Regions from separate parts of the uncultured Bacillus sp. genome, predicted to be linked through region 4. Evidence: predicted binding sites of a transcription regulator. Region 4 holds the regulator's gene; each other region holds the start of a gene.
The links. The regulator LexA, encoded in region 4, represses DNA repair genes until DNA is damaged. The targets are predictions, from matches to a motif close to CGAACATATGTTCG.
Positions count from the first base shown of each region.

Region 1: a site for LexA is predicted at 1,915-1,928, ahead of dinB (damage-inducible protein DinB). Genes of this name have one in related genera too.
Region 2: a site for LexA is predicted at 2,514-2,527, ahead of Q5C82_RS05805 (ImmA/IrrE family metallo-endopeptidase). Genes of this name have one in related genera too.
Region 3: a site for LexA is predicted at 2,146-2,159, ahead of Q5C82_RS10940 (DNA polymerase IV). Genes of this name have one in related genera too.

Region 1 is NZ_CATYRA010000014.1:66,547-74,034, forward strand. Features, by position in the region: gene Q5C82_RS18715 (amino acid permease) at 1-1,181, opposite strand, end outside; gene dinB (damage-inducible protein DinB) at 1,356-1,874, opposite strand; gene Q5C82_RS18725 (MarR family transcriptional regulator) at 2,041-2,499, shown strand; gene Q5C82_RS18730 (MMPL family transporter) at 2,496-5,153, shown strand; gene Q5C82_RS18735 (nitroreductase family protein) at 5,241-5,870, opposite strand; gene Q5C82_RS18740 (MarR family winged helix-turn-helix transcriptional regulator) at 5,886-6,380, opposite strand; gene Q5C82_RS18745 (helix-turn-helix domain-containing protein) at 6,465-7,022, opposite strand; gene Q5C82_RS18750 (AzlC family ABC transporter permease) at 7,141-7,488, shown strand, end outside.
Region 2 is NZ_CATYRA010000003.1:12,738-20,225, forward strand. Features, by position in the region: gene Q5C82_RS05780 (hypothetical protein) at 1-158, opposite strand, end outside; gene Q5C82_RS05785 (ATP-binding protein) at 158-958, opposite strand; gene Q5C82_RS05790 (hypothetical protein) at 858-1,694, opposite strand; gene Q5C82_RS05795 (hypothetical protein) at 1,681-1,860, opposite strand; gene xre (HTH-type transcriptional regulator Xre) at 2,040-2,381, shown strand; gene Q5C82_RS05805 (ImmA/IrrE family metallo-endopeptidase) at 2,543-3,139, shown strand; gene Q5C82_RS05810 (manganese catalase family protein) at 3,184-4,020, opposite strand; gene Q5C82_RS05815 (poly-gamma-glutamate hydrolase family protein) at 4,095-4,697, opposite strand; gene Q5C82_RS05820 (PH domain-containing protein) at 4,804-5,181, shown strand; gene Q5C82_RS05825 (N-acetylmuramoyl-L-alanine amidase) at 5,218-6,171, opposite strand; gene Q5C82_RS05830 (YciI family protein) at 6,295-6,549, shown strand; gene phrA (phosphatase RapA inhibitor PhrA) at 6,581-6,715, opposite strand; gene rapA (response regulator aspartate phosphatase RapA) at 6,705-7,488, opposite strand, start outside.
Region 3 is NZ_CATYRA010000005.1:277,199-284,686, reverse strand. Features, by position in the region: gene Q5C82_RS10950 (GNAT family N-acetyltransferase) at 1-339, opposite strand, end outside; gene Q5C82_RS10945 (YolD-like family protein) at 529-867, opposite strand; gene Q5C82_RS10940 (DNA polymerase IV) at 864-2,102, opposite strand; gene Q5C82_RS10935 (YqzH family protein) at 2,269-2,475, shown strand; gene Q5C82_RS10930 (MBL fold metallo-hydrolase) at 2,501-2,782, opposite strand; gene Q5C82_RS10925 (MFS transporter) at 2,992-4,224, shown strand; gene Q5C82_RS10920 (hypothetical protein) at 4,276-4,461, shown strand; gene Q5C82_RS10915 (VOC family protein) at 4,430-4,816, opposite strand; gene coaA (type I pantothenate kinase) at 4,821-5,780, opposite strand; gene dsdA (D-serine ammonia-lyase) at 5,852-7,198, opposite strand; gene Q5C82_RS10900 (SDR family NAD(P)-dependent oxidoreductase) at 7,276-7,488, opposite strand, start outside.
Region 4 is NZ_CATYRA010000002.1:239,298-246,785, reverse strand. Features, by position in the region: gene tkt (transketolase) at 1-1,921, opposite strand, end outside; gene Q5C82_RS04775 (DUF896 domain-containing protein) at 2,090-2,323, opposite strand; gene Q5C82_RS04770 (recombinase family protein) at 2,387-3,040, opposite strand; gene yneA (cell division suppressor protein YneA) at 3,059-3,376, opposite strand; gene lexA (transcriptional repressor LexA) at 3,526-4,143, shown strand; gene Q5C82_RS04755 (hypothetical protein) at 4,533-4,961, opposite strand; gene fosB (metallothiol transferase FosB) at 5,037-5,459, opposite strand; gene Q5C82_RS04745 (YndM family protein) at 5,657-6,109, shown strand; gene Q5C82_RS04740 (poly-gamma-glutamate hydrolase family protein) at 6,132-6,890, opposite strand; gene Q5C82_RS04735 (membrane protein) at 7,121-7,435, opposite strand.

The sequences.
Region 1 (7,488 bases), on a different contig from region 4:
CTTGTTTTACGGTATTTCATATGGCAGATGACTGTAATACCCCAAATATAGATAAAGCAGACGGTTGAAATGCTTGTGATCAGGGTGAATACGCCTTCTGGCATGATGTAGTTTAACGTAACACCGATTAAAATTACGATAGCTGAAAAGAACAACGCATTTCTAGGTACTTTACGCGGAGTCAGTTTTGCCATTGATTCAGGCGCATTGTTATCTTTCGCCAGAGAATAGACCATACGGCTTGTACTGAATACAGCGCTGTTGCATGCTGAAGCAGCGGATGTCAACACAACAAAGTTGATAATGCTTGCTGCCCCGACGATGCCAACTGCGACAAACACCTGTACGAATGGGCTTTCGCTGGGATTGATGACATTCCAAGGATAGATGCTCATAATCACGAGAAGAGCACCGATATAGAAAAGCAACACCCGGACAGGGATATTGTTGATCGCCTTAGGGATTACTTTTTCAGGGTTTTCTGTTTCACCGGCTGTCAGTCCGACCAGCTCAATGCCGACAAAGGCAAACACAACCATCTGGAACGATAGGATAAACCCGTGCATGCCATTCGGGAACATGCCTCCGTGGCTCCAGAGATTTGTGAAACTGGAGACCCCAGAGCTTGTGGAGAAACCTTTAAAAATCATTACAAGGCCAATGACGATCAGTGCCAAAATGGCAATGACTTTAATTAACGCAAACCAAAATTCTAATTCTCCAAAAAGCTTGACGGTTGCCAAGTTCATAATCAGTAATATAATCAGAGCGATTAAGCCGGGCACCCATTGCGGCACACCCGGGAGCCAATATTGAGTGTAGAGCCCGACGGCTGTCAGATCAGCCATTGCAATCGAAATCCAGCAGAACCAATAGGTCCAGCCGGTGATAAAAGCTGCCATATCGCCTAAATAGTCTTGTACAAAATCAACAAAAGAGTGATAGTTCAAATTCGATAACAGCAGTTCACCCAGAGATCTCATAATTAAAAAGCAAATGATCCCTGTGATCATGTAAGCAAATAGAATAGACGGTCCAGCAAAATGAATCGATTTTCCGGAGCCGAGAAATAAGCCCGTTCCAATGGCTCCGCCGATGGCGATGAGCTGGATGTGCCTGTTTTTCAAGCCTCTCTCCAATTTTTGCTGATTTATATTGTCTTTCGTCATGTCGTCTGTCACTTTGTGTGTTCCTCCATTGAAAAATTGTTTATTGAGTCAGCAATATATTTTTAATGATTATTATAACACTAAAATTTATATCTTTTTTACTATACAGAAAATATGAAAAGAAATTTTAATGTTTTTGAACGTTCCATCATAAAAAAAGCGGCTCAATTTAGGAGCCGCTTTCTTTTATGCCATTTCAGTTTTTTTCATGTACAGGTAGAGCCCATAATCTGTCGGAGCAGATGCGTATCCTGTCTGCCGCAGCATTGCTGTGATATTGCCGCGGTGATATGTCCCGTGATTGACAACGTGGGGAACCAGCTCAGAAACAGTCGTTTTCATGATTCCGCCTGAGGGGTTTTTAATCTGGAGGGGCTTATTGAGCTGTTCTTTTTGCTGTAAAAATAATGTATAGCGCTCGGATAACGTCAGAAACAGGGCTTCCATTTCCTCCATTTCTTTTGCCTCTGTCTGTTCTTTGAGCTGTTCAGCTAACATCAAAGCATCGGTCATGCTTTTGCCGGAAAACACTTCAATCCAGCCGAGATCAGAAAGATAAACATGAGACAACACATGGGATATCGACGGAAACACGCTTTGAATCTCTTGGCGGTACACCTCTTTTGGAAGCTCTTTTAATCGGTTGAATATTTGCTGATTGGCCCAGACGTTATATTCATACAATGTTAATGAAAAATCTGACATGTTCATTTTCCCCTTTCGTGTTTCTGATGTCTATTATACACGAACGAGCGTTCTCTTTTAGATGTTCATAAATAAAATTTGTTGACAGATATAGTTTAGGGGAATAAACTATTTGACATTGATCATAAAGTTTAGAGGGGTAAACTATAATGAGGAGGGGAAGATGTTGAATGAACAAAAGCTATGTCAGGCGATAAACCTGTTTGTGGAAGTATTACTTGAAGGGACAGAGTTTGTGCATCATGAAATTAATCAGGATGTCTTCAAGAATATCTCAAGGGAACAGGCAGACTTGTTAAAAATTTTAAAAGTCAAGGGGCCAACCTCTCCCGGCAGCCTAGCCATGTATCAAAATGTCCATAAAAGCGCGATTTCTAACAGACTGAAAAAGCTGCTCGATAAGAGATTGGTTGAATGGGATGACTGTCCGGCGAAAAGTGATAAGCGCTCTAAGCTTATTAACATCACAACCAGCGGTGAAACCATACTGGAAGAATTAGATTCAGCCATTTTTAACGCTCTCAAAGAGTTGATCGATGATATAGATGAGAAACACTTAAATTCTATCATAGAGATATTCACCATTCTAAAAAGCAAATTTAAAGGAGGAGATTCTGCAGAATGAGAGCAATCATCAAATTCAAGTGGGCAATTGCAGCGGTTATATTAGCACTTACCGTCGTTTTGAGTTTGTTTTCTCCGAACTTAACGGAGCTGGCCAATCAAAAGGGGCAGGCCCAGCTTCCTGCAGATGCTGTTTCAGAAAGAGCAAATGCCATTTTAAAACAAGCGGGAGAAGACAATAATTCGATCAGTATCGTCTTTACATTAGATCACGCTTTGAAGAAAGAAACAGAGGATCAGCTCCGGAAAATGATCGATAAAGTCAAAAAGATCGACGGTGTAGAAGAAGTAACGTCTCCACTGACAGCGGAAAAAGAAGTCAAAGACCAATTGATTTCAAAAGACAAGAAAACGCTTCTTATTCCTGTCACGATTACAGGTTCTGATAAAAAAGCGGAAAAAATCGCGGATGACATTTATAAAATCGTTCCTGATGATTTGACTGCATATATTACGGGAGCCTCTCTCATCAATCAGGATTTCGCTCACAGCTCAGAGGAAGGGCTCAAGAAAACGGAAGTGATCACAGTCTGCTTGATCATCGGTTTACTGCTGATCGTGTTTCGATCTGTTGTGACGCCTTTTATCCCGATTGTAGTTGTCGGTTTCTCTTATCTGATCAGTCAATCCATACTGGGCATCCTTGTGTACAATGTTGATTTTCCTATCTCGACGTTTACGCAAACCTTCTTAGTCGCCATCCTGTTCGGGATCGGAACAGATTACTGCATTCTGCTTCTTACCCGATTCCGTGAAGAGTTAGCAAACGGGCATGACAAAAAAGAAGCGGCGCTTATCGCTTACCGTACAGGGGGAAAAACCTTATTTATCAGCGGATTTGCGGTATTGATCGGATTTTCCGCCTTAGGATTTGCAAAGTTTGCGATTTTCCAATCTGCAGTAGGAGTCGCAGTCGGTGTAGGGATCTTAATGGTCATCCTCTATACACTGCTTCCATTATTTATGGTAACGTTGGGTGAAAAATTATTTTGGCCTTCTAAGAAAGTGCTGTCGCACAGTGACAACAAATTATGGGCGTTTCTCGGCAGGCATTCTGTTGTGCGTCCGTTTCTGTTTATTGTCATCACGGTGATTATCACGCTACCGTTCATTTTGACCTATGATGACCAGATTTCATTTGATTCGACTGCGGAAATCAGCAGTGATTATAAATCAGTAAAAGCTCTCGAAGCCATCAAGGATGGATTCGGTGAAGGGAAAGCGTTCCCGATCAATGTTGTCGTGAAAGGAGACAAAGATCTTACAACAGCTGATACAATCCCTTATCTCGGAAATATCAGCAAAGCGATCGAGAAAGTCGAACATGTTGACTCTGTCATGACCATCACGCAGCCGACTGGTGAAAAAATCAAAGATTTATATATTGATAAACAGCTAGGCTCGGTTTCAGACGGACTGGATAAGACGGTAAAAGGAATCGCTGATGTCCAAAGCGGTTTAACGGATATAGAAAACGGGTTGAATCAAATGGCGGGGCAAACCGGCTCAGCCTCAAATAGCAGGTCCGGCGGTTCACTGGGCGATGCGGCAGACGGATTGGGCAAAATCAATCAGCAGCTGCAGCTCGTGAGCAAACAGATTTCCCAAACCGGCAATACTGCACAGACTGTGCAGCAGCTTACGGCAATCAGCGGACAGCTTGGACAGATTCAAACCGGACTTGAACAAGCGAATCAGCAGCTCTCAGGCCAGCAAGCACAAGCCGGAACGCTGACAGAAAGCCTGCAGCAGCTTGCCGGGGGCGTGAAGAGTGCAAATGATGGCCTGACGAAAATCTCTGACGGCATTACAGCTTCCAGTGATATGTTAGAGGACATGAGCAAAAGCTCAACCGTAAGGGATACAGGCATATTCATTCCTGATCAAGTCATGAAGGATAAAGACTTTAAGAAGTCAATTGACCAATATTCCTTTGCAGACGGCAAAGGCGTACAATTAAGCGTCGTCCTGGACTCTAATCCTTATTCAGAACAAGCCATTACAACAATAAACCAAATCAAAAAAGCTGTAGCAAACGAAGTTGACGGCACTCCTCTCGAGGATGCACAGATCGTATACGGCGGGGTCACAAGTGTAAATGCAGACTTAAAAGAGCTGTCCACAACGGACTTCTCCAGAACAATGGTGATCATGATTATTGGCCTGTTTATCGTGTTAACGATTTTGTTCCGTTCAATGATCATGCCGATTTATATGATTGCGTCACTGCTGCTGACGTACTATACGTCGATATCCATAACAGAATTAATTTTTGTAAACGGCTTAGGAAACGCAGGCGTCAGCTGGGCAGTACCGTTCTTCAGCTTTGTCATCTTGATCGCATTAGGCGTGGATTATTCGATCTTCTTGCTGGACCGATTTAAGGAAGAGGTGCACCTCGGCATTGTGCAAGGTGTTGTCAGATCAATGAGCAAAATGGGATCCGTCATTATTACGGCGGCCATTATTTTGGCCGGAACGTTCGCGGCGATGATGCCTTCAGGTGTCAATACGCTGATGCAGGTGGCAAGTGTCATCATTATCGGGCTGCTGCTTTACGGCCTTGTCATTCTCCCGCTCTTCATTCCGGCAATCATCATGACTTTTGGCGAAGGCAACTGGTGGCCGTTTGGCAGGAAGAAAATCAAAGAATAACAGAGAGAAGAGTGATGAATTGTTCATCACTCTTTTCTTCAGATTGTTAATAAAAAGAGCCCAGAAAATAGGTCTGGGCTCTTTGTTTTATTTCCATTCTGCAATTTTATCAATCGGCAGACGGTAGGAAGCATAGCCTTCGTCTGCTGCTTTTCCGATAGAAAGAAGCATGACCGGTACATAACGTTCTTTATCTAAACCGAATGTTTCCGCGATGTTTTCTTTATCGTATCCGCCGATCGGGTTTGTATCATAGCCGTGCGCACGTGCAGTAAGCATCAGCTGCATTGAAACAAGACCTCCGTCAATCAGGATCGTTTCGCGGTTCACCTGTGCCGGAAGCTTTTCAAAATGAGCGGTCAGAGCGGCGATTTGTCTGTCTTTGACTTCCTGCGGCATGTAACCGAGTTCCACGGCTTTTGAATAGATTTCTTCTAAGTAGTCTCCATTGTTCATATCTGCAAATACAGCGATGACGGCAGATGATGTTGTGACTTGAGTTTGGTTAAAGCTTGCAAGCGGTGCGAGCTTTTCTTTTCCTTCCGGGCTGTCAATGACGAGAAAACGCCATGGCTGCGCGTTGACAGAAGATGGAGCAGTTGTGGCTTCTTCTAAGATTTCTGTCATTTCTTCTTTGCTGATTTTCACTGTCGGATCATAGTTGCGAATGGAACGGCGTCCTTTCATAATCTCCATAAAATCATTTGTTTTGATCATGTTGATACACTCCTCTTATGCTTCAATATTGTCTATGTTGTTCCGCATGCGCGCCAGCACATCAATGAGCAGGCGGCGCTCTTCTGCACTTACATTTGCGAGCATTTCCTTCATGAAACGCTCCTTTTCTTTCTTAGAAGTCTCGATTCGCTCTCTTCCTTGGTCTGTTAACCGAACAAGGGTGATGCGATTGTCCTCAGGCTTGCGCCGTCTTGATACCATGCCTTTGGCTTCCAGCTGTTTTAGGTGTCTAGTGACGGCTGCGCTATCTATATTTACTTTCTTTTGAAGGTCGCTTTGACTGATCTCATCTGCATGATAAAGCAATGACAGCAATTCCAAACGAGATTGGCTGATGCCCGTGCATGCCTCGAACTTCACGCCAATCACCTTGTTCACGCCTTGCAGCTGATATAAAATCTCGGCTTCCTCTGAACAAAATGATGCCAAAACCCATCCCTTCTTTCTTGTCAAACCTATTAATTGATATATCAATGATTGACACGTCAATTAATATACAACGAATGATTTCATCTTGCAAGCCATTTGCACATATGAAAAACCCCCCAGCGATTTAAGCTGAGAGGTTGTTTGTCACCCTTGCGGCTCAGGATAAAACATCAGCAGAAAAAAACTGGCCGTTTCTTCAGATGAATTGATGTAGCTGTGCGGGGTTGACCCTGTAAACTGCAAGGCGTCTCCGGAAGCGAGCATATGCTCCTGACCCTGCAGAATGACTGTTAATTCGCCTTCTTTAATTAAAATATATTCTTCTCCTAAATGTGTTTTTGCTTCATGTATACATCCAGGTTTCAGATCAACAACGTAAATTTCAAACTTTGTTTCAGGATTGTAGGGAAAAAAAGGGTAGACGCTGTAGTTTTCTTCATTATCTGTAACAGGTTCGATATCCTGCAGGTTGATTTTTCTAACTTTTGGTTTGTCTTCTTTTAGAAATACAGAAAAGGATACTTGAAGCCCGTTTGCGATCTTCCATAGCGTAGTGACAGTCGGGGTTGATTTCCCTTTTTCGATTTGTCCGAGCATCGCTTTGCTGACACCCGTTAATTCAGAAACTTGATCAAGAGTCAGGTTTCTGTTTTTTCTAAGTTTGACTAGATTCATTGCGATAATGGCTTGGATATCATCCATACATGTATCTCCTTACGTCCATATTCGCTTTATTATAACATATGGAAGTCTGTTATCACATTCTATTGTCAGTTATAACATACGTGTGTATAATATGTTAGACGAGGAGGAGAACAGAATGATATCTGAAAAAGAAATGACTCAGGCAAAAACTGACGAGCCAACATTCCTGCAGGGGTTTCAAGATTGTGTTCCGACGCTGGTCGGTTACATTAGTGTAGGCTTGGCTCTCGGAATCGTGGGGGTTGCGTCGCATTTAAGCGTAATGGAAATTGTGTTCATGTCAGGATTGGTTTTTGCAGGCGGCGCCCAGTTCATTATGTGTGCGTTGTTAGCGGCGAACAGCCCAATGTCAGCCATTATTCTGACCACGTTTATTGTGAATTTGCGGAACTTTCTATTAAGTGCTGCGCTCGCTCCTCATTTTTCAAAGTATTCACTGGCGAAAAATGTAGGGATCGGTATG
Region 2 (7,488 bases), on a different contig from region 4:
ACATTCTGCCTCGCTTTTTCCGCTGTCAACATTTGCTCCAGCTTTCGAATAACCGGCGTTAAATCAGTGCCGGACCGGCAGTTCGGACATGGATGAAAAACGGCTCCAATTTCGGTAGGCTCCACAATGACTTTCTTTGTTTGACAAAGCTTGCACATTATCTGACACCCTCCAATCTATGATTCAGCTCGTACGCTGCTCCTTTGATAATCACTAAATAGTCGCTGCACATTTCGTAGATTCTCGTGCCGAGCGCTTCATCGACCCGTACAAGTGTTTCAATCGTCAGCTCGCTCGAAAGCAAAATTGGTTTATGATTTAAGTAGCGGTAGTTAAGTACCGAATACATTTGCTCTAATTGCCAATCTGTGGCGCGCGGTTTGCCATTAACCGGTTTAAACAGATCATCTATGAACAGTACATCTGCCTGCTTCATCCGGCTCAGCTTCGCTTCCAAAAGGTCAAAGTCATTTTTTAGATCGGTAAAGCCTTCCACGAACGGAAAATAAATGACCGGCACATGGCGTGTTCTCATTAATTCATTGGCAACAGCGGTCAAAAGGTGCGTTTTCCCTGATCCGGGCTGTCCTAAAAGGGCAATGCTGTTTTTCCGGCTCTCCTTGATTTGTTCATAATCGGCCACATACTCTTTTGCGCATTCAAACGCGTCTTTTATGGCCTGCGGCTTTCCCTGCGTGCGGAATTCTCTGAAGCCCAGCTGTCTGAAGGCGTGAGTAATCTCGCTGGCACCGAGCAGCCGCTTCACTTTCCGTTCTGCCATGCAGCTGCACATTGTCCAGACTTCCAGGCCGTTCTGCCGGATGAGATAGCCTCCCTGATCCTTGCATCGCGGGCAATCATACCGGCTTGCGTCTGATTCGGCCGGTTTGTCCGCCAGTAATGGACGTCTCCCTCTTCGCAGCTCCTCTAAAATTTGCTCGATTGTTCGTTTTGTCATGTCTTTCCATCCTTTCATGTTGAATTGCGGTATTGTTTTTGGCCTGCTGCGCTAAAAATCGGTCTTCAATGAATTTTGAGCAGTAGCGAAAGGCCTTGATTGTTTCTGAAGCGGCGGTTCGCCGGTTTTCAAAGGCTTGAAAGCATTCCTCAAGCCATTTGATTGTTTGTGTTACAGGAACACCGATGGCGACAATACGGGCGATGGCTTGATAATCTCTGGAGGAAGGATACACGGTGCGTCCTTCTTGAGCCGAACGTAATTGTGTAAACCGCTTCGCAATGTGATCCACTGCATCATCAGCAGCAGTATTTATATTTGTTTTATCTTTATCTGAGCGGACGTCTGTGTCCGGTGCCTGCGGCGAAAATGGCCGTTCCTTTATGCTCCGGTGTGCAGTTTTGTCCGATCTGAAGCTGAATTTTTTGGAATGCTTTACAGAAATCATCAGTCCGTATGGCGCGCGGACAGCTTTTATGTACTCATGGGTTTCGAGAAGTTCCAGCCATCTTCTGACGGTTTTCTCACTCACCCCGAAAACAGCCGCCATTTCTCTCGCTTTTAACGGCTTATGACCGAGTACGATTCCCCAGCTTACGCCGTCTTTTTTAATTTCTTTTGTTGTTGCGCTGATGAACCAGAGAAACAGCCATAGCGCCGGACCAATTTTGTCATAATGTTCTGAATTCAATAACCCTGAATACGTAGGAAAAGGATAGCTTTTATCGGTTTTCATTGTATGCCGCTTCTCCTTTTAACATCATGTATGTTTGAAACTGTTCTTGCGTTTCAAAGTGGAACACCGGAAGTCCGCATGCCGTAAACGAAATGGTGCCGCCAGATTGTCCGAGATGGCGCTGATCTATGGGATTTTCACTAAAAACAATTTGGATGGGATACATGTGATATCACTCTCCTGATCTGTTTTGATACTTTTCGTATCAACTGTTACCAAGTATAAACGATACAAACTGTATCATCAAGTTATTTTTGATACTTTTTTTATCATAACTTTATTTTGATACAGATTGTATCTATAATCATTAGTAACTTAGGGAGTTTAAAAAAGAGAGGTCATAGTATGATAGGCAGCAGATTGAAGAGTCTCAGAGGGAAAAGGACACAGGAAGAAATCGCATCTCATATCGGTGTGTCGCGGGCACGATATTCCCACTATGAAAACGGGCGAAGCGAACCTGATTACGACACACTCCAAAAGCTGGCTGATTACTTTCAAGTAACGACTGATTACTTATTAACAGGGAAAGACAAAAAATCCGATGACGATATGTTCTCAGATCCCGACTTGCAGGTAGCATACCGTGATATGCAGGATTTTTCCCCAGAAAGCAAACAGCAAGCCATTGAATTTATCAACTATTTAAAAGAAAAAGAGAAAAACCGGAAACCGAAAAATAAATAAATATTTCTCTGTTCTCTAAAACATATGAAAAATAGACCGATATAAAGAAAAAAGTGTTTATTTTTTTAAGAAAAGGGAAAGATTTCAACACACTTTCCAGTCCTATTAGGGCTTTTCTTTCTCGCTAAAAACAGAACACACGTTCGAAAGGGAGTATTCAATTGGGCGATTACTTATCACATCTGGAGGAATACGTAAAAAATTTATACAGCCGGCTGGGCATCACCTCCCCCCATCACATTGACATGCTGAAAATCGCAAAGGATCTGGATATTTGGGTTCATTTTGAGGATATGGGGAGCATGATGGTTAAATACGATGGCATGTACAGTATCGTATTGAATCAAAGAAAATCACGAGAAGAGCAATGGGAGGATTTTGGCCATGAACTGTGCCACGTGTTAAAGCACGCAGGCAATCATTTTCAAATGAACAAGCTCTTCAGGGAACTGCAGGAATTTCAGGCGAATCAATTTATGTACCACTTCTGTGTGCCAACCTTTATGCTGTTGCAGATGGAACTGCCGCAATGGAGAAGCCAGGCGCTTGCCACAATCGCGGGGGTATTCCGAGTAACAAAGGAATTTGCTGAAAAAAGGCTTGAAATGTTTGAACGGCGTAAAGCAGGTATTCAATTTCAGAAGCGGCTCGCTTACTTATTATCACACAAGCGGCCAAATGTGTACGAGGAAGACGATCAGCAGCACTTGCAGGTCGCTGAAGAAAAAGCGTTATATCATATCGGCAAATATAGCTGATCAAACACGGGCTGGGAATATAAATCCTCAGCCCGGCAGAAAAACTAACATTTTGACATTGGGGGAACTGTATTATGCACCCACATAGGCGCCGGTTTAAGGTGAGGCGCAGGCCCGAACGCAATCGGAGCGGGAATATACCTGAACTCGCCCCGGCCGTCAAAAGCTTCACCATGAGCCCATCTGCCTTGTGAGCTTTCATCCCCTCTGGAGAAGTTAAACAGGTCATAGGCCACTTCCCGCTTTTCGAGCTCACGCGGGAATGTCGTTGGAACGACAATATCCCGTTCTCTTTCTTCCAGCTCTTTAATGGCCGCATACCACATATTTTGATGATAAGTATCCCTTGCAATCAAAAATGACAGCATATCCCTTACTCCAGGATCATCGGTCATCGCATACAGCCGGGTCACCTGAAGGCGCCCTTGTGATTCCGCATTTAAATTTGCGCGGAAATCCGCCAGCAAATTCCCGCTTGCAATAATGTATTTTGCATTCCATGGATAGCCCTCACTATCTGCTGGCATTGCACCCAAACCGGACACAATCGCATGCTGAGGATTCATTCCTGACATCACTGCTGCAATGGCGGGGTTGCTTTTATAAGCATCCTCCTGTACATCGGCTGGTGCATTATCCAGAAGCCTGGAAATCATCGTCGCCAACATTTCTACGTGTGCAATCTCTTCAGTACCTACGTCACATAACAAATCTTTATATTTGGCGTCCGCCCTGCAGTTAAAGCCTTGAAACAAATATTGCATCATGACACTGATCTCACCGAATTGGCCGCCCAGTATTTCCTGAAGCTTTTTTGCATAAACAGGATCGGGACGTGCTGGCTTTGCTTGATATTGAAGCTCTTTAATATGATAAAACATATTCATTCCTCCCTACACTTTCGCACACCCCCAGCGTATGAAGGAATAGGCCGATCGTGCAGGTCCCGTTATATCTATTCATAAAAGCCAAGCTTAACGGCTTCCACATATCGATAAAACAGATCGTTTTGTGTGTAACTTTCTTCACGGCAGCCAAAATTGCGGAATAACGCCTTTCGCTGTGCCGTGCTTACTTCCAATTGCAGTCCCATTTCCCTCTTCGTCCGATTGACAATATTTTTCGGATGGACACCTGCCAACCGGTCTTTCTCACTGGTGAGCTCGGCGCTAAAGCCCGCTTCATTCAGCTGCTCACAAATGCGCTTGGCTTTTTTACGGTCCGCGCCTCCGACCAATGTATGCGGAGTTTTTGGATCATGATACCCATGAAATGCTAATGCGTAATGGTGGGCATTCACTTTTTCTAAAGCCAGCGGCTCGTCAAAACGAGTGCATGTCAGGTGCAAGGAACGGTTGTTTCGCTGCTTCACACCTTCGAACAAGTAAATGGAACATTGATCGGAAAATGCCCGCACCAGCTCACTGACGCCAGGCTCAATTCTGCCGCCGTGGGGACCGAGGACGATAAACTCACTTTCTTTTTTCTCCTCATAAATAATCCGGTACTCCGATTCAGAAGCAGAAAGGGCTGCAAAGTTGTCATACATATCTTTCATTTTGAATGCTCTCCTTTACCAGTCAGCACCAGTTTACTCTACTCACCTATGTATGAAAACCTTTTTTATAGTATGATTTGATAGAATACGTATTAGGAGGTATATCATGGGATTTATTGATGGATTACTTGGCAATGCGTCAACTCTGTCAACGGCTGCGGTGAAAGAAGAGCTAGGTCATATTTTACTCGATGGTGAGAATGTCGATGCCGCGTTTAAATTGGTTCGCGATTTAATTGTCTTTACTGACAAGCGGCTTATTCTTGTAGATAAGCAGGGAATCACAGGAAAGAAAACGGAATTTCAATCGATTCCGTACAAAAGCATTTCTAGATTCAGCGTGGAGACTGCCGGCCGCTTTGACCTTGATTCAGAGTTGAAAATTTGGATCTCCGGCGCAGAACTTCCCGCTGTCTCAAAGCAGTTTAAAAAAGACGAAAGCATTTATGATATTCAAAAGGTTCTTGCCGCAGTTTGTATGTAAGAAAAAAACGGAAGCTTGGCAGCTTCCGTTTATTGATTACAGCTTTTCCTCTATTTTCGCTTTCGTTTTCGGACCGTAAATGCCATCTGCCGTTAATCCGCTGACAGACTGAAAACGTTTCACGGCATTTGCTGTTTTCGGGCCATAAACGCCGTCAACGCCGTGATTTTTTGCTCCTTTATCAGGGTAAAAATAAAGGGCAGCTAAAGCAGTCTGCACCTGCTTTACGTTTGTCCCTTTCGTTAGCGGGCTTGTCACTTTGATCACTCCCGATGGGAGCGGATAGGAAGACGCGGCATGGCTTTTAGAAGAAGTTGCCGCCTGAGACAGTTTAATCACCTGTCCGACTTTGATGTGATCAGGGTTGGTGATATGATTTATGCTTTGCAGCGTTTTCACACTGACACCATGTGATGCGGCAATCCCCGACAGTGTATCGCCTTTTTTCACATGGTATTCAGACGCCGAAGAAGAGGCTGAAGCCTTTTTCGCTGACACGACTCCGTTTAATTCCTTTTCAATTGCCGCCTTCACTTGATCCCAGCGCCCCTCTGATAAAATACGATGTGGGCAGTACTTTCCGCTCCAGTCCTGATGCTTTCTCACCCGGTCTATTCCCCAGCCGCGCTCTTTCAAAAGCTGAGCGACGAAAGAAATCGCCAAGGCTTCGGCCGCCTCATATTTTGGCCCTCCCGATTTGCTGTAGCAAATCTCAACGCCGATTGATTTGCGGTTTCCTGTACCGTTTGTGCCGTCACCCGTGTGCCAGGCGTTTCGGTTTAGCGGCAGACCCTGAATCACCTCTTTATCATCCACCGCAAAGTGAAAGCTTGTCGAGCTGGTGTTCCCAATCATATAGCTGATTTCATTAGCCGCTGACGCATCGTTTGCCGTGTTGTGAATGGTAATATATTCAGCGGACATTGCATTGGGGCACTTCAGCGCGTATTTTGCTTCAGAAACTAAATTTTTCTTCACTTGAATGCTCACCTATCATCTCTCCTTTTTATTTTTTCATAAATAGGTGGCATTCGTAGGACGAAAAGCTCATATCATCCGTCACCGGTTTATGGATAATTGTGTTAAACTGAAGTTCGATAGGAGGGGGATAAGATGAATACGTACTTAATGCTGACAACGAGAACAGATCAATTCAAACAGAAACATGTAGCCGGCCACTATGAATTTTTGGATCGCTTACAGGCAGAAAAGCGCTTAAAACTGTTCGGGCCATTCAGCGATGCCACAGGCGGAGCCTACGTCATCGAAGCAGGTTCACTGGAAGAAGCGGAGGAAATCGGACATGCAGATCCTCTGGTGACAAGCGGATCTTCTATGCTGACCATAAAAGAATGGAAGCTGAAATAAAAAAGACCCCTGAGGGTCTTTTTTGTCATCATCATGTTTGATTGCGTGCCGCAATGTGGAATGTTTTCCCCTCTGTGTCTGCTGTTTCTCCTGCATGGACCATCACCTGAGTAAAGCTAAACCCGATCGCAACGAGCAACAAACCTGACATCCATTTAGATTTCATATAAACAATCTCCTCTCTGGATTTGTTTTTGTGCGTGCACCATTTTCTCATAAAATGAAAGTGCTTTTTCGGGCTGTCCATTTTCTATATAGAATTGGGCAGCATCATGCGCCAGCTCTTCAATATAAGGATACAGCATATGTTCTTCAAGAAATTGAAAGGTGTGTGAGACTGATTCTGTGTCAATGTTTTTTCCGTATAACGCATGTAAAAATTGAAAAAGCTCCACGAATAATTCATCACTGTATTGACGGGCGATTTCCAATCCTTCACGATACTGTTTTTGCGCTTCGGCATCATTTTTTTGTTTATACAGAACCTGTGTTAAAGAGTAGATAGAATGCGGAAGATTATCGAACTTTTCCGACTTGCAAATAGAAACAGATTTCTCAAAGTATTCGGCTGCCTTTTGCAGTTCACCCATTTTCTCATAGCAGTTGCCGAGGTTGTACAGGGCAGAACTGATCAAGCGGGGATTGCCTTCTTTCTTTGCAAGGTCTAAAGCCAGTTCTAAGTGGGGCAATGCTCTTTCTGGATACTGCATATCATCATAATTTCCTGCAATAACGAATTCACATTGGATTCTGCGGACGGTGTACGTTTCATACATTTGGTACGTTTCTAATGCCTGAACGGCGTAGCTCATCGAAACATAGGTTTGTTTTAAATTGTAAAAAATTTCAGCCATTTTAAAAGCGAACTCGGCCTTCTCAATATCATCCGAGACGAGGGCAAGATTCTTTTCTGCCCGTTTATAATACATCATGGCACTG
Region 3 (7,488 bases), on a different contig from region 4:
CTTATTCACCGGTGAAGTGACGCACTTTACCCGCGTGCAGCCTCTTTGTTTTACCGTTTCAATAAAGACATCGTATAATTGTTTTCCAATTTGCATTTTTCTGAAATCTGGATGCACACCGGAAAAATGGATGTATGCCGTTTCAGGATCTGATTGCGATTGAAACCCGATTAAAAATCCGGTCATGCTGCTATGTTCAGATGTAATAAAGCTTGTGTCCTGAAAATGCTCAAAAAATAGTCTCGGCAATTTTTCTTTCAGCTGTCTGCCGCCCCACCATTCATTCATTACAGACGTTACCATTTCATAATCTGAAGACGTGATTGTTCGAATATCCATTACGATTTGATCTCCCTCCGTCTGGCAAAACGAATGTCAGCTCTTTTTTCTCACAATATAAAAATTATATTTTGCCTGACTGGAATTGTAAATGCCTTCTTTCCTGTATCATACGTTTCCAGATTGCCGTGGGAACAATGTTTGATATTTTTACACATATTTCTCCCTCCAATGCAGGAGGGAGAAACGTTACAGCACAATATCAAGCACCTGATTAAGTTTCAGCTTATAAAGCTGATCCTCGTCTCCTTTTATCCATACTGTTTTTTCAAACTCTTCATACCGGCAGATTTTCCCGGTACAGCGGACAATTTCACCGTCCTGAAAGCAGCTGACAGTGACATTCTGAGCAAACTCCATCGCGGCGCAAAGCGTTTGATTCATTTCCTCCAGCTTATCAGGATCAAGGATCGGCTTTTGCAGCTTCTGTTTATGGCGTTTTCTCTCAAGCAGGCTTTGTTTATGTTCCGGCAGAAACATCCTGCTCCCTTCCCACAGCATGTTGCCTCTTTTTAAATGGTCATTCATTTATAGTGCCCTCCTATTTTAGCCGCACGTTCAAATGCCTGGCCTGCCGCTGTCAGTGACGCCGCCCTGATGATGGCTGTATCGCCGAACCGGCTTTTAATGCCGTCCATCACATAGCCAAGGCTCATTTTCTTTGCATAATCCTGAAATAAATTGAGCTGCCATATGTCATCAGATGAGAGCTGAGACAGATTGACCCCGAGGCGGCGGACAGGCTTCCCGTCCCAAAACGTAAGAAACAGCCGGCATACAGCCTCATATACATCCTGGGTAGAATTCGTCGGCTCCGCCAGCTTCACTTGGCGGTTGAAGCCCGTTGGCCAATCAAAATCAGCACCCCGGCAGCTCACTGACACCGTCTGTCCCATTACTCCGGCGTTTCGGCTTCGCCTGCACACTTCTTCACTCAGCTCCAGCAGTACGATCTTGATTTCTTTATCAAAGTGTTCGTAGTCTTTCGGGAGAGTCATTCCATGGCCAATCGCCTTTTGTCCGTCCAGAGATGAAGTTGACACAGGAGAATAGTCGATCCCGTTCGCCGTCATCCACAGCACGTGGCCGTTAATGCCCCATTTCTTTTTTAAAAGATCGAGCGGAAAAGCCGCGAGCCCGCCGATCGTACTGATGCCCATCCGGTTTAAATGATGCTTCATGCGGCTCCCAACACCAAACATGCTGCCCACCGGAAGCGGCCACATTTCGGTTTTCATATTTTCTTTCGTTAAGGTAAAAATACCGTTCTTATTCTTTTTGGCAAAATTGTCGCACGCGATTTTGGCTAGCGCTTTATTAGGACCGATTCCGACCCGCGCATAAACACCGATCTCCCGCATGATTCTGCCCTGAATGCTTTGTGCGATCTCTTCCGGCGTCCCAAACAGCTTCTGGCTGCCTGTAATGTCCATGAACTGTTCATCGATGGAATACGGCTCTACAAGGTCTGTATATTCCTCTAAAATGGCCGTAATTTGCAGTGATACATCAATATACCGCTGCATACGGGGCCGGAGCACAACAGCTTCAGGGCACTTTTCCTGCGCCTCCCACAGCCGTGAAGCATTCACCACACCCTTTTGTTTCGCCAACGGGCAGGCAGCCAATACGACTCCGCCCCTTTTTTCAGGGTCACCCGAAACAATGACGGGCCTATTTTTCAAATGTGGATTTTCCGCTTTCTCTACAGATGCATAAAACGATTGCATGTCAACGAGAAAAATCACTTTTTCTTTCATCATACACACCTCTAAAAAGAACTTATGTTCGTTTTTCTATTATATGCGAAAGTATGTTCGATTTATACTGGTAAATGATTCTTGTCTGACAGAAAATATGATCCAAGGGTTTGAGAGAAGAAAAACATTTAGTAGAATAAAAGCGAAACATAAAGATAGGAGAGTCATGATGGAGAAATTTGTCGAAAAAATGATGGGACAGGCACTGCGTCAATACGGCAGAAATGTTGCCATAGATCCGTTAAGCCCGTATGAAAAACAAAGCCTGAAAGCAGCCTTAGAAGAAAGACGGAATGAAGAACCCGATGAGGATCTGCATGCGCATATAGAAGATATCATTTATGACTATGTCACAAACCAAGGGCTGTTCTCTTAATCGCAGGCCAGAAACGTAAAGCCCCTCAAAACTGTCTATTCTCAAGCGTGTCATACACTTTATTTTCATTCAGAAGAGACACGGCCGCTTCTTCTGTTCTGCGGCTAATGTCGGTTTTCAGCTTAAATTTTAACCTATGTCCGGCATCACTGAGCATCTCCGAAACTTGATCCACATCCTGGTGGGTCAAAATCACTGCCAACGGCCGTCCGTTTGCTTCCATGTTCTGCCGAATCGCTTTAAAATGCCCCGGCATTCCAGCATCAATTAATATTGTGCTTTCACCACAGACATAAGCGCCGGACATATCGTCATTTTCCTTCCGAATGCTTTAACCTCAATGCCAACGATGGAAACTCCGTCAGCCCCGTCCATCCTCCCCACATGGTATATTGCAATCCAGACATGTTTTATAGTAAATGTCAATAACAAAACATTTCGAATTTTCCATTGGAGAAGGGAATTTTTTCATATATGATAGAAAAAGATTCTTACATACAGGAGAGAATATGATTCATGAAGAAATGGAAAGATATCCACCCCATCAGCTGGACAATTATAATCGGAACCATTTTCGGCAGAATGGCAACATCGATGAGCATTCCTTTTTTAGCCATTTATTTAACAGCCGTCCAAGGCGCATCTGCTTCCTATGCAGGGCTGGTTATCGCCGCAAGCTCATCAGTCGGCATCCTTGCCAGCTTTTACGGCGGATATATCTCGGACAAATTCGGCAGAAAAAACATGATGCTAGTGTCCATTTTCGGCTGGATGCTAGTATTTGCAGGATTTGCGGCGGCATCTCATCTCTGGATGTTTTTTGTGGTAAACGCATTAAACGGTCTTTGCAAATCACTGTTCGAGCCTGCTTCAAAGGCCTTGCTGTCTGATATGACAGAAGAAAAAACGAGACTGCTTGTTTTTAATTTACGCTATGCAGCTATTAATATCGGCGTTGTCTTCGGACCGGTGCTCGGCCTGTATTTCGGCTCATCGCAATCGACCGCACCCTTTTTGGTGCCTGCAGTCATTTACGGACTATACGGACTCATGCTTGCCATCCAATTTAAAAAACATCCATCATCGTCAGCATCAGACCACCCCCGAAATATGAGCGTGCGGGAAGCGTTTATGGTGACGCAAAAGGATCATCTTTTTACAATGGCTTTGGTCGGCATTACGCTATGCACCTTCGGCTACTCACAATTCAGTTCGACATTCCCGCAGTATATGGCGCAGAACCCCTTGATCGGCAATGGAACGAAGCTGTATGGGTTGATGCTGACATTAAACGCAATCGTTGTGTTGGCGACGCAATTTCCCATCGTCCATTTCGCAAAACGTTTTTCGCCGCTTTGCTCCCTGATGCTCGGTAATGTGATGGTTAGTATCAGCATGGCCATTTTCACCATATCACACGGTGTTTCGTCACTTGTGATGATTGTGGTCACATTTACAATCGGCGAAGTGCTTTTATTCTCTATGATGGATTTGTTTGTAGACCAGATTGCAAAACCAGGATTAAAAGGCACTTATTTCGGGGCAATCGGTTTTTCACAACTCGGAAACGTCATCGGCCCCTGGATCGGGGGTATATGTATAGACCTATTTGGCGCTGGCCGGCCGATTTTTATTTTTTCTGTTCTGAGCGGCATCACCCTGCTCGGCCTGCCATTTTTAGCGTTCGCCTATCGGCAGATGAAAATGGGAATCACAAAACACCAAACCAGGCTGGAAAAGCCGCTTTAAATAAAAAAACGGGAGAGAACCAATCTCTCCCGCAACAACGAGGTGATGAACATGAATATAGGCGATATGATGTTTCAGCTTTTCGTATTTATTGTGTTTACCGCTGTCATCTTTGCAGCTGTTACAAGCTTCAAGTATGCGAGAATCGAAAAGCGCAGCTGGATCACATTGAGAAAAAGCTTAACAGCCTATCCGAAGATCACAATTAACCGCTTGGGGCAACCAGCTCTACCTTAATCCGGTCCGGATCCTCACAATAGACTGCATAATGCCCGTCTCCTCCGGCAAAAGGATGCCGGTCTCGGTACAACACACGATAGCCTTTTGCCATCAATTTTTCGGTCATCAGGTCGACTTGAAGCTTGGATTCAGCATGAAATGCGAGATGGTTCAGCCCAACACGGCATCTGTGGTATTCCGGCTCTAGAAACTGCTCTTTCGCCTGCACGATCACAAGGTAAAAACAATCCTTCTTCCAACTCATGCCTGAGCTCCATTTTTGATACTCTTTATAGCCAAGTTCTTTTAAGAACCATCCCCAAAAACGTCGAGACGCTTCCAAATCAGACACATACAGTTCGATATGATGCACGATATCATACCCGCCTTACCAGCACTTCTTCAACCTTATGCCCGTCTCCCTTACGCAAAATGAGATCTGACCTGAATTTAGTCGGCAAAATATTTTCATATAAGTTCGGCCGGTTGACACTCTCCCAAATCGATGCTGCCATCTCATCAGCCTCCTGATCAGACAAGTCTTTAAATTTATGAAAATAAGAATCTGGATTTTGAAAAGCTGTTTCCCGAAGCAGACGAAAACGCTCTAAATACCAAGTGAAAATCCGGCTTTCGTCCGCATCCACATAAATCGAAAAATCAAAGAAATCGGAAACAAAAATACGCGGATTTTTCCGGTCATCCTCCAAGGTGGGTGACTGAAGAACATTAATGCCTTCAATAATCACAATATCGGCCTGGTCTACAACCTCGAACACACCTTCCTCGCGGTCATAGGTTAGATGGGAATATACCGGGGCCTTTACTCTGTCTTTTCCTGATTTTAAGTCATTCAAAAATTCGAGCAGCGCCTTTACGTCGTAGCTTTCAGGAAACCCTTTTCGTGACATCATATTTTTCTTTTTCAGCTCGGCTGTAGGAAATAAAAAACCATCTGTCGTGATAAGGCTCACTTTAGGGCGATCCGGCAAACGCGAAAGCAGCTTCTGCAATATCCGCGCCGTCGTGCTTTTTCCGACTGCCACACTGCCGGCGATGCCGATAATAAACGGAATTTTGGCCGAATGAGGGTGCTTTAAAAAACCATTGACATGCTTATTGCGTTCGGCTGCAGACTTAACATGCAAGTGAAGCAGGCGAACAAGCGGAATATAAATCGTTTCCACTTCTTCAACAGATAGATAATCATTCAGCCCTTCCACGGCTTTTGCCTCTTCTTCAGAAACAGCAATCGACAAATGTCCCCCAAAGCCAGACCAAGACTCACGATTGTGTTTTGTATATAAAGTATGTAAATTAAGCTCTTTATTTTTCACTGTTTACACCTGACTCTCTGAAGGTTAAAACCCTTACAAAGATTGTAACGGAAAACCCTTTCACTGTCTGCTTATTTTTTCATTTCGTTTTTCAGCAAATCCGCACCAATTCGGTTATACGCAGCCATTTCTTCTTTTGGAACCATGCTTCCTCCCGTTCCCCAGATGACATGTACGGCATGTTCCATCTTATGTTTCTGACTATAGCGTCTTCCTTCTTCAGTCGAAAAGAGCTGAATCGGTCCGAACATGCCGGCAAGAGCAGAGGGCTCTAAATATTTACTTTCAGATGCAGCCAGCATATGAAGCAAGGCATAAAGCGTATCGTCCTCTACGGTATAACAGCCACTCAGCAGCGGTTCAATCAGCTTGCCGACAAACCCTGACGGCCTCCCTACAGCAAGCCCGTCAGCAGCCGTCCGATTATCCAGGCCGATATCTTGGACAGAAATCTGCTCATGGAGTCCGGAATAAAGCCCTAACAGCATACATGGTGACTGAGTCGGTTCCCCGAAAAACACATGAACATGGTCTCCATATAAAAGCTTCAGCCCAAATGCCACACCGCCCGGCCCTCCGCCGACACCGCACGGCAAATACACAAACAGCGGCGTTTCAGGTCCTGGCTGTATTTCCATACAGTCGAGCTGCGTTTTTAATCGGCTGGCGGCAACAGCATATCCTAGAAACAGCTGACGGGAGTGTTCATCATCAATGAAATAACAGAATGGATCTTGTTCCGCCTGCCGTCTCCCTTCTTTCACCGCTTCACTGTAATCTGATTCATATTCCATGACAGTGACACCCTTTTGGCGAAGGAGATCCTTTTTCCACTGCTTAGCATCGGCGGACATATGTACTGTCACGCGAAATCCGAGTGCTGCACCGATGATGCCGATGCTTAATCCAAGATTTCCTGTCGAACCGACAGCAATTGAATAGCGGGAGAAAAACGCGGCAAACCGGTCTTCCTGTAACATGCGGTAATCATCGGATTCCTGTAGCATTCCTTCTTGAAGCGCCAGCTTTTCAGCATGCTTTAATACTTCATAAATCCCGCCCCGCGCTTTAATCGATCCTGAAATCGGAAGCTCATGGTCACACTTTAAAAGCCACCTTCCCGGAAATGGCTGCTGATATGCCGCTTCCAGCTTTTTCTTCATATGCTGCATTTCAAAAAGCGGAGACTCGATCATTCCTTTGGCATCTTTCGTCTCAGGAAACACCTCGGCAATGTAAGGAGCAAACCGCCGCAGCCTTTTTTCTGCCTCCGCTATCTCGCTTTCCCACTCATCTGCATGGAATAACAGACCCTCTTTCATGCCCGGATTTGCCCAGAAAACAGGCTCTGCATCAATCAGTCTATGAATAAACGGATCTTTGAGCAGAACATGAAGGGCTTCTTGATTGATTGACATTCAATGATTTCTCCCTTCCTCTATAAAAAACTGCCTGTGTTCATGCCATAAGCCTCTCACCACAGGCAGTTCCATCGTTATTTTTTCATAAGCGCGCGTCCTGCCAGCTTTTCAACGAGAGCCGGAAACAGCTGATATAGCTTGGTGCCGGCATTCATTAAACGCGGAAGATTGATCTCCCGTTTGCTCGTGAAAATAGCAGCTGTAATTTGAGCTGCCACGTCATCAGGATCAAGCATCCAGCGGCCTACATTTTTGACGTAGTCCCCTCCTTTATCAGCAATGGAAAA
Region 4 (7,488 bases):
CAGATGCACCGAATCGGTCTATGCCGAGCACGTCTCCTTCAAGCCCTGTGTATTTGCCCCATCCAAATGATGCGCCCATCTCAATCGCAAGGCGTTTTTTCACATCTGCAGGAAGGACAGTGTTTTTGTATTCAACAGATTGTTTATCGAAACGGTCCATTGAAGGCATGCTGACAACAGAAACATCGATATTTTCTTTTGCCAATTCAGCTTGTGCTTCAATCGCAAGACCTACTTCAGAGCCTGAAGCGATAAGAAGAGCGTCAGGTGTTTCGTTTTTAGATTTAGAAACGACATATGCACCTTTTTCTACTCCTGCCAATGCTTCTTCAGCTGTTTGGTCAATCGTAGGAAGGTTTTGGCGTGTCAATACTAGCGCTGTTGGCTGGTCAGTGCTTTGCACTGCAAGCTTCCATGCTGCCGCTGTCTCATTTCCATCTGCAGGACGGATCAAGGAAAGGTTAGGCATCGCACGGAGTGAAGCAAGCTGTTCAACAGGCTCGTGCGTCGGGCCATCTTCACCTACCGCAATACTGTCATGTGTGAAGACATAAGTGACAGGAAGACCCATTAACGCTGCAAGGCGAATCGCCGGACGCAGGTAATCAGAGAAGACAAAGAAAGTTCCGCCGAATACACGCAGTCCGCCATGGAGCGCCATACCATTTAAGGCTGCACCCATCGCAAATTCACGAACACCGAACCAGAAGTTTTTGCCTGAGTAATCAACCGCTGTAAAATCACCGGCATTTTTAATTGTCGTTTTGTTTGATCCCGCTAGGTCAGCAGATCCTCCGACAAAGAATGGAATTTTTTTCGCAAGTCCGTTGAGAACTTCACCGGAAGAGGCGCGGGATGCCAGGCTGCTTCCTTTTTCATAAACAGGAACCTCTTGATCCCAGTCCTTCGGAAGCTCTCCTTTGATTGCCAGCTCAAGCTGTTCAGCAAGTTCAGGATAAACTTCTTTATATTTAGCGAATTGAGCATTCCATTCTTGTTCTTTTTTCTCTCCTGATTCTTTAACCGCTGCAGCAAAATGCTCATATACTTCTGACGGTACGTAGAAATCTTCTTCATACGTCCACGCGTAAGCTTCTTTTGTTAACTTGCTTTCCTCTTTACCAAGCGGAGCACCGTGAACACCGGATGTGCCGGCACGGTTAGGTGAACCGAAACCGATTGTCGTTTTCACTTCAATTAATGTAGGTTTCTTTTCATTTTGGCGTGCTTTTTCGATAGCTGCTGTTAATTCTTCGATGTTGTTTCCATCCTCAACATAAAGAACTTCCCAATTCATTGCTTCAAAACGCTGTTTCGCGTTTTCAGAGAATGAACGGTCGAGATCTCCATCGAGAGAGATGTCATTAGAATCGTATAATACGATCAGACGGCCAAGCTGAAGATGGCCTGCGAGTGAAGCGGCTTCAGAAGAAATGCCTTCCATTAAATCACCATCACCGCAAATACTGTATGTATAATGATCGACTACGTTAAATGAATCGCGGTTGTATGTTTCCGCTAAATGGCGTTCAGCGATAGCCATTCCGACCGCCATGGCAATTCCTTGCCCGAGCGGACCAGTTGTCGCATCCACACCGGCAGTATGCCCGAATTCCGGATGTCCAGGTGTTTTGCTGCCCCACTGGCGGAATCCCTTAAGATCTTCGATGCTAAGATCAAATCCGCTTAAATGAAGCATGCTGTATAAAAGTGCTGACCCGTGTCCAGCAGATAAAACAAAACGGTCACGGTTAAACCAGCCAGGGTTTGCCGGACTAACGTTCATAAATTTTGTCCACAGCGTGTATGCCATTGGAGCGGCCCCCATTGGCATCCCTGGGTGACCAGAATTTGCTTTTTCAATAGCGTCTATTGAGAGTGTGCGAATGGTAGCAACTGATTTCTTTTCAATTGTATCCATAAAAATCCCCTTCCTTATGTGTTGTACCCTTACATCATAAATGTCTGACGACTTTTTCTCAACTGTTTCAGCTTAAATTCGAGAGAAACTTGTTGAATTTTGTCACATAAGAGTTTTGCTCATAGTATATGCAAAAGAGGAATACGATATTTCCGTATTCCTCTCATATTAGTGAAGTTTGTTATTTCTTTGTTCTTTTTTTAGCTTTTCTGGTGTTACATCATTGCCTTCTGGGTCAATGATTTTCACACTTTTTAACGTGTTTTTCATAGAAGAGCGAAAACCTTTCAAGTACTCTTGACGGAGCCTTTGCTGTTCGGCTTTTTCCTCTTCTGTCATAACGCCAGCTTTGGCTTTAGCAGCAAGTTCATTAATTCTGGCAATTTTAGCGTTTGAAATCATGTTAAACTCCTTTATTGCATTTTGTCTATATAGTACTAGATCAAAAAGAGTTTTACAACTGATTCACTCGGCTGTCTCATCATTCTCTATGTATTCCTGATACCGCCGGTGGACGGTCGCTTTAGACACATCATAGCCAAACCCTCTTAGCGTTGCCGCAATTTCTGCGAACGTCAGTTTATTCGCTCTTAGGCGGACGATCTCTGAGATTGGGACCTCTATTCTTTCTTTTCCGCTGTTTTCATGTTGGTTTTTCAGGTTTTTTTGCGGTTTAAAACCGTTTTTTACTGCACGCTTCATTCCCCGCTTGATTTTCATGTTGTGAATTTTTCGCTGATACTCTTCCACTATGCTGACGATCTCCAGCACCATCGAGTCAGCCTCCGATAACTCCAGTTCACCTCTGTGAGCCGTTGTATAGACTTGCACACCTTCTCTGTAGATACAATGGAGCAGGGCGATTTTTGCATTTCCCCGGCCGAGCCTAGTCTCATCCTGAACCAAAATAACATCGATTCCCGAATTCTTGATCTCATCAAGCAGCTCAAATACACCGTCCCGATCAATTTCATATCCGCTGGCTTTTTCAGAAATTACTTTGACGACTTCCATGCCGTTCTCGGCTGCAATGGCCGTTAGCTCCTCCATCTGCCGCTTTAATGATGTTTCCTGCTGTTCTTTATTTGTGCTTACGCGGGCATATATGAGTGCTTTCATTTTTTCTATCTTTCCTCTCTATCTTACAGTTGCCAATTCATATGCATCCTGATGCTTCTTTTTCAATGGAATCACCAACTCATCTCCCGGCTGGATATCAGACGTCTGCAGATGATTTTTATCAGCTACCCATTCAATAAAATCGTTTTTGTTTATCTTTTTTGTATCTGCTACCTGATCAGCAATTGACCAAAGTGTGTCGCCTTGCTGGACTTTTATTTTAGCATACTGATTAAGCTCCTGACCGCTGCTTGTATATGACAGCAAAAGGATAACCGCGCTCAAAATCACTGAGAATAGACCGACAAAAATAATAGATTCTTTACTCATGACCATAACCTCCAACAGGAATGTTTGTTCGCTTTTTTATAATTTCAGTATATACGAACAAACGTTTCTGTCAATTGTTTTTTCGAACCTATGTTTGTACTGTAAGGAAAATCATGCTATAATCTTCTTAAAATCGACGTTTTGAGGTGCGAAAAATGACGAAGCTATCAAAAAGGCAACTTGATATCCTCCGTTTTATTAAAGCAGAGGTTAAATCAAAAGGATATCCGCCTTCCGTGAGAGAAATCGGAGAGGCTGTTGGGCTTGCGTCCAGTTCAACTGTCCACGGCCATTTGGCCCGTTTGGAAACAAAAGGGCTGATCAGACGGGATCCGACAAAACCTAGAGCAATAGAAATACTTGATGAAGAAGTAGACATTCCGCAAAGTCAGGTCGTTAATGTACCGGTCATCGGGAAAGTCACGGCGGGATCTCCTATTACAGCAGTAGAAAATATTGAAGAATATTTTCCGCTTCCTGACCGTATGGTTCCTCCGGACGAGCATGTATTTATGCTGGAGATAATGGGAGACAGTATGATTGATGCTGGTATTCTCGATAAGGATTATGTCATCGTTAAACAGCAAAATATAGCGAACAACGGGGAAATTGTAGTTGCGATGACAGAAGATGATGAAGCTACGGTAAAACGTTTCTATAAAGAGGATACTCACATTCGCTTACAGCCTGAAAACCCAACGATGGAACCTATCATCTTGCAGAATGTCAGCATTCTAGGGAAAGTGATTGGCGTGTTCAGAACCGTCCATTAACCTATTGATCTATCAAATGCATGAAATAACCCCCTCTTCCTTTACGGAGAGGGGGTTTATTGTACAAAAAAGCAGGCTCGCCCTGACTTTTGGGTGCGAGCCTGAATAGGAGGAAAAAGAACATCATGTTTACACCATAATTATCCACCAAACAATTGTTGAAGTCAAGAAATTTTCTTTCCTTCAGGAAACTTTTATAAAAATATTGTCCGTTTAACACATTAGACGTTATCTCCTTAAAAATGTTTCATTTTCTTAGGTCGTGGAATGATGCAGCTTCATGTTATTTAAGGAGCGCGGCAATTGAAATTTAATGAAAATTTAGTACACAGTATAGTTGGTTCAACATTTCTAAAAAAACAGCTCACTTTTCTTGATCAACGTGAGCTTCAATCAAAATGTAAATACTGTATACCATAACTGCCCTTTACCCGAACACTTGTGCAGTTTTCTGAGTGTTCTTCTGCAAATATACGGTATCGGTGAAATGGATCGATAGAAACCTTATCCTGAGCACTAAAATCAAACCAGCTGCCGCTGAATTGCTTCGTGCTCAGTGTGGTATATTCTCCCGTAAGCCTCATTCGCTGAAGTTTAATCTCAACTGAACAAGTATTGGCTCCCAAGATCGTAAACTGATAGCCTAAAATATAGTCGATCGCCGGAACATCACTGATATTTTCCAGAACAAACGATTTTGTGCTGTCATTTAAAATAAAGTCTGTTTTGTGATCAAAATCTAAAGCTGACGCATGGGGACTGGCATTGCCAAAAAAACACATCAAAACTGCTGTTAAGCCTAAGATTTTTATTTTCAATCACATCCCTCCTTTACCATATTTTAACCTTACATAAGATTTATGTATATGTTCTGTGTAATATCAAGAGGTCGTTCAATCATAAAAATCCATATGTGTTTTATCCTGTTTATAATAACGAAGCCTGTCTTGAAGGGTTCCTGTATGAAATTCAAATTTGTGACCGTCTGGATCGGTAAAATAAATTGATTTTCGATCGCGTTCATCTCGTTCTCTGCCAGGCAGAATATTGACATGAAGCCTTTTTAATCTTGCTGACATTTCCTCAAACTCATGATCTTCAATAGTAAATGCAATATGGGTGTAAGACGCCATAATGTCATTTCTCGGAATGCCAGGTTCTTCATTAAGCGCAAGCCAGATGCCATTTAAATCAAAATATGCTGTTGTTTTTCCCTTAACCAGAAGCTTGGCATCAAACACTTTTTGATAAAAATCAATTGATGTATACAGATGAGAAACTGAAAATAATAAGTGATTGATTCCTTTTATCTTCACAAATCATTCCCCCTTGAAAGCTGATCATCCATATGTACGACTTTTTCCCAAAAAAGTTTCATGCAGTCAGCAAAAAATACCAGTGTAAACAACATCGGATTGTTTACAATAATGACTGTCGAATTGAATTACTTATGTTTTTGATAATTTGTTTACAGCTAAGGGTTTTCTTCAAAAATAACAATTTAGGTGGTCAAATGAAACATATCATTGCTCTTGCTTCAAAGGTTGCTTTCACTCTCGCCCTTTTATATGTGATTTTGGACAGAGTCTATCACGCGCCCTTTTTAAGTGTGATGTTTATTGCACTTTTCCTAGGTTTTGTTTCCTATCTATCCGGTGACATGCTCGTCCTTCCCCGCACAAACAATATTACAGCTTCATTAGCTGACTTTGGGCTTTCATTCGTTATTCTTTGGGTCTTTGTTTTAACCCAAACAAGAAATGATTTCCCACCGTTTGCAGCTGCTCTACTTTCCGCTGCCTGTCTTACTGTTTTTGAATACTTTTTTCATCGGTATCTGCTAAAAAATGTGCTGGATGAAACCTTCCGAAATGAACTGTCAGCCAGGGATAACACTCTACAGTATCAAACAGAAGCCGCAGATGAGCTGTTTCCTGACGTTACGAATGAGAAGCATGAGGAATAGGAGGCTTAGCGCCTCCTATTTTTCAGTAGCTATTATTGATAAAACGGGACATCACTTCTGTAAAATCATAAAACCTCTCATTTTGAGTAACAGATCTGCTTTTTAAAGAAAAAACGCCGAACAAAGATTTTCTAAAACCTGTGCTCATTTCTAACTGGATACTCAAACCTGTTTTTGATTTATTTGCGATGTTATTCGGACTTACGCCTGCATGCGGATGATCCATACCGAGCAATACAGCAGGAAAACCGGCATTTTGCAGTTTTTCAACTAAATCTGCCGCTCTTACGCGATCTGTACCGCCGACTTCGATCTGCTGATCTTCTTCTGCATATCCGTGCAATGAAATGACATATTCATGACTTCCCGTCATTTTCAGGGCCCGAGGCTCATCAAAATGCGTGCTCGTAAGATGCAGCACTGAGTTTCCTGACGATTTTAAGCCTTCAAATAAATACAACGAGTACTCTTTGCTGAGCTCTCTCGCTATTTCACTTGTCCCGCCTTCAATACCTCCTCCGTGAATGGCTAAAACAAGAAGAGGGCTGCCGGTTTCTTTCGTAACAATGCCGTAATCAGAAGGATCTTCATTGTTTTTTAATTCCTCAAAATTCTGATATACATCTTCAGCATATATTGAAGAAATCGGAGTAAATACCATAAAAATAAACAATATTTTTACAATTTTAAGAGTTGATGGAAAACGTTTGGCTATGTTACAATCAACATGCTTCAAGGAATGGAGCAAACGGCGGAGCAGGGATACTTTGGCCGGTTTCATCTACTCCGCCTCTAAGTCCAAATCAACAGGATGTCGGTTTCTTTGAGGCTTTAGCACGAATTTCTCGTCCTCCTTGTTAAATTTTTGTTAAATTCACAATATTATATACCATTAGCCCGGGCGCTGTTCTTCCCATTTCTGAATTTATAAAAGTAAATTGGCACCAACTGCCTTTTTCTCAATTCCCATATCAAACAAAAAAACGCACCTGCCCTTTGGCCTGTGCATTTTTATTTTCGTTTCATTCTTTGTTTCTTTTCTTTATTCAGTTTCATGATGTTTTTTTCAATTTTTCTTATTTTTCGCCTTTGCGGGATTGTTTTCACTTCATCATAAACAGCGATAAACCCGCTTAATGTCACTGTTGCAATGTAAAGGGCACGCTGTTTGATCATCCGGTCAGCGTGCGTATGATCACCCGCTTCTTTTTCCAGTCTTTCGGTTATGTCTTTATCAAACAGCTGATCGACATACACTTGTTTCATTCCCACTGTAAATCCCGCAGTCAGCCAAAGAATCAGAAAACAACTGATATAAAACATCATTAAACCTTCCTTTCCCATCTAGATGCGGCGCAGAATTGCAATGTCGCTGATCT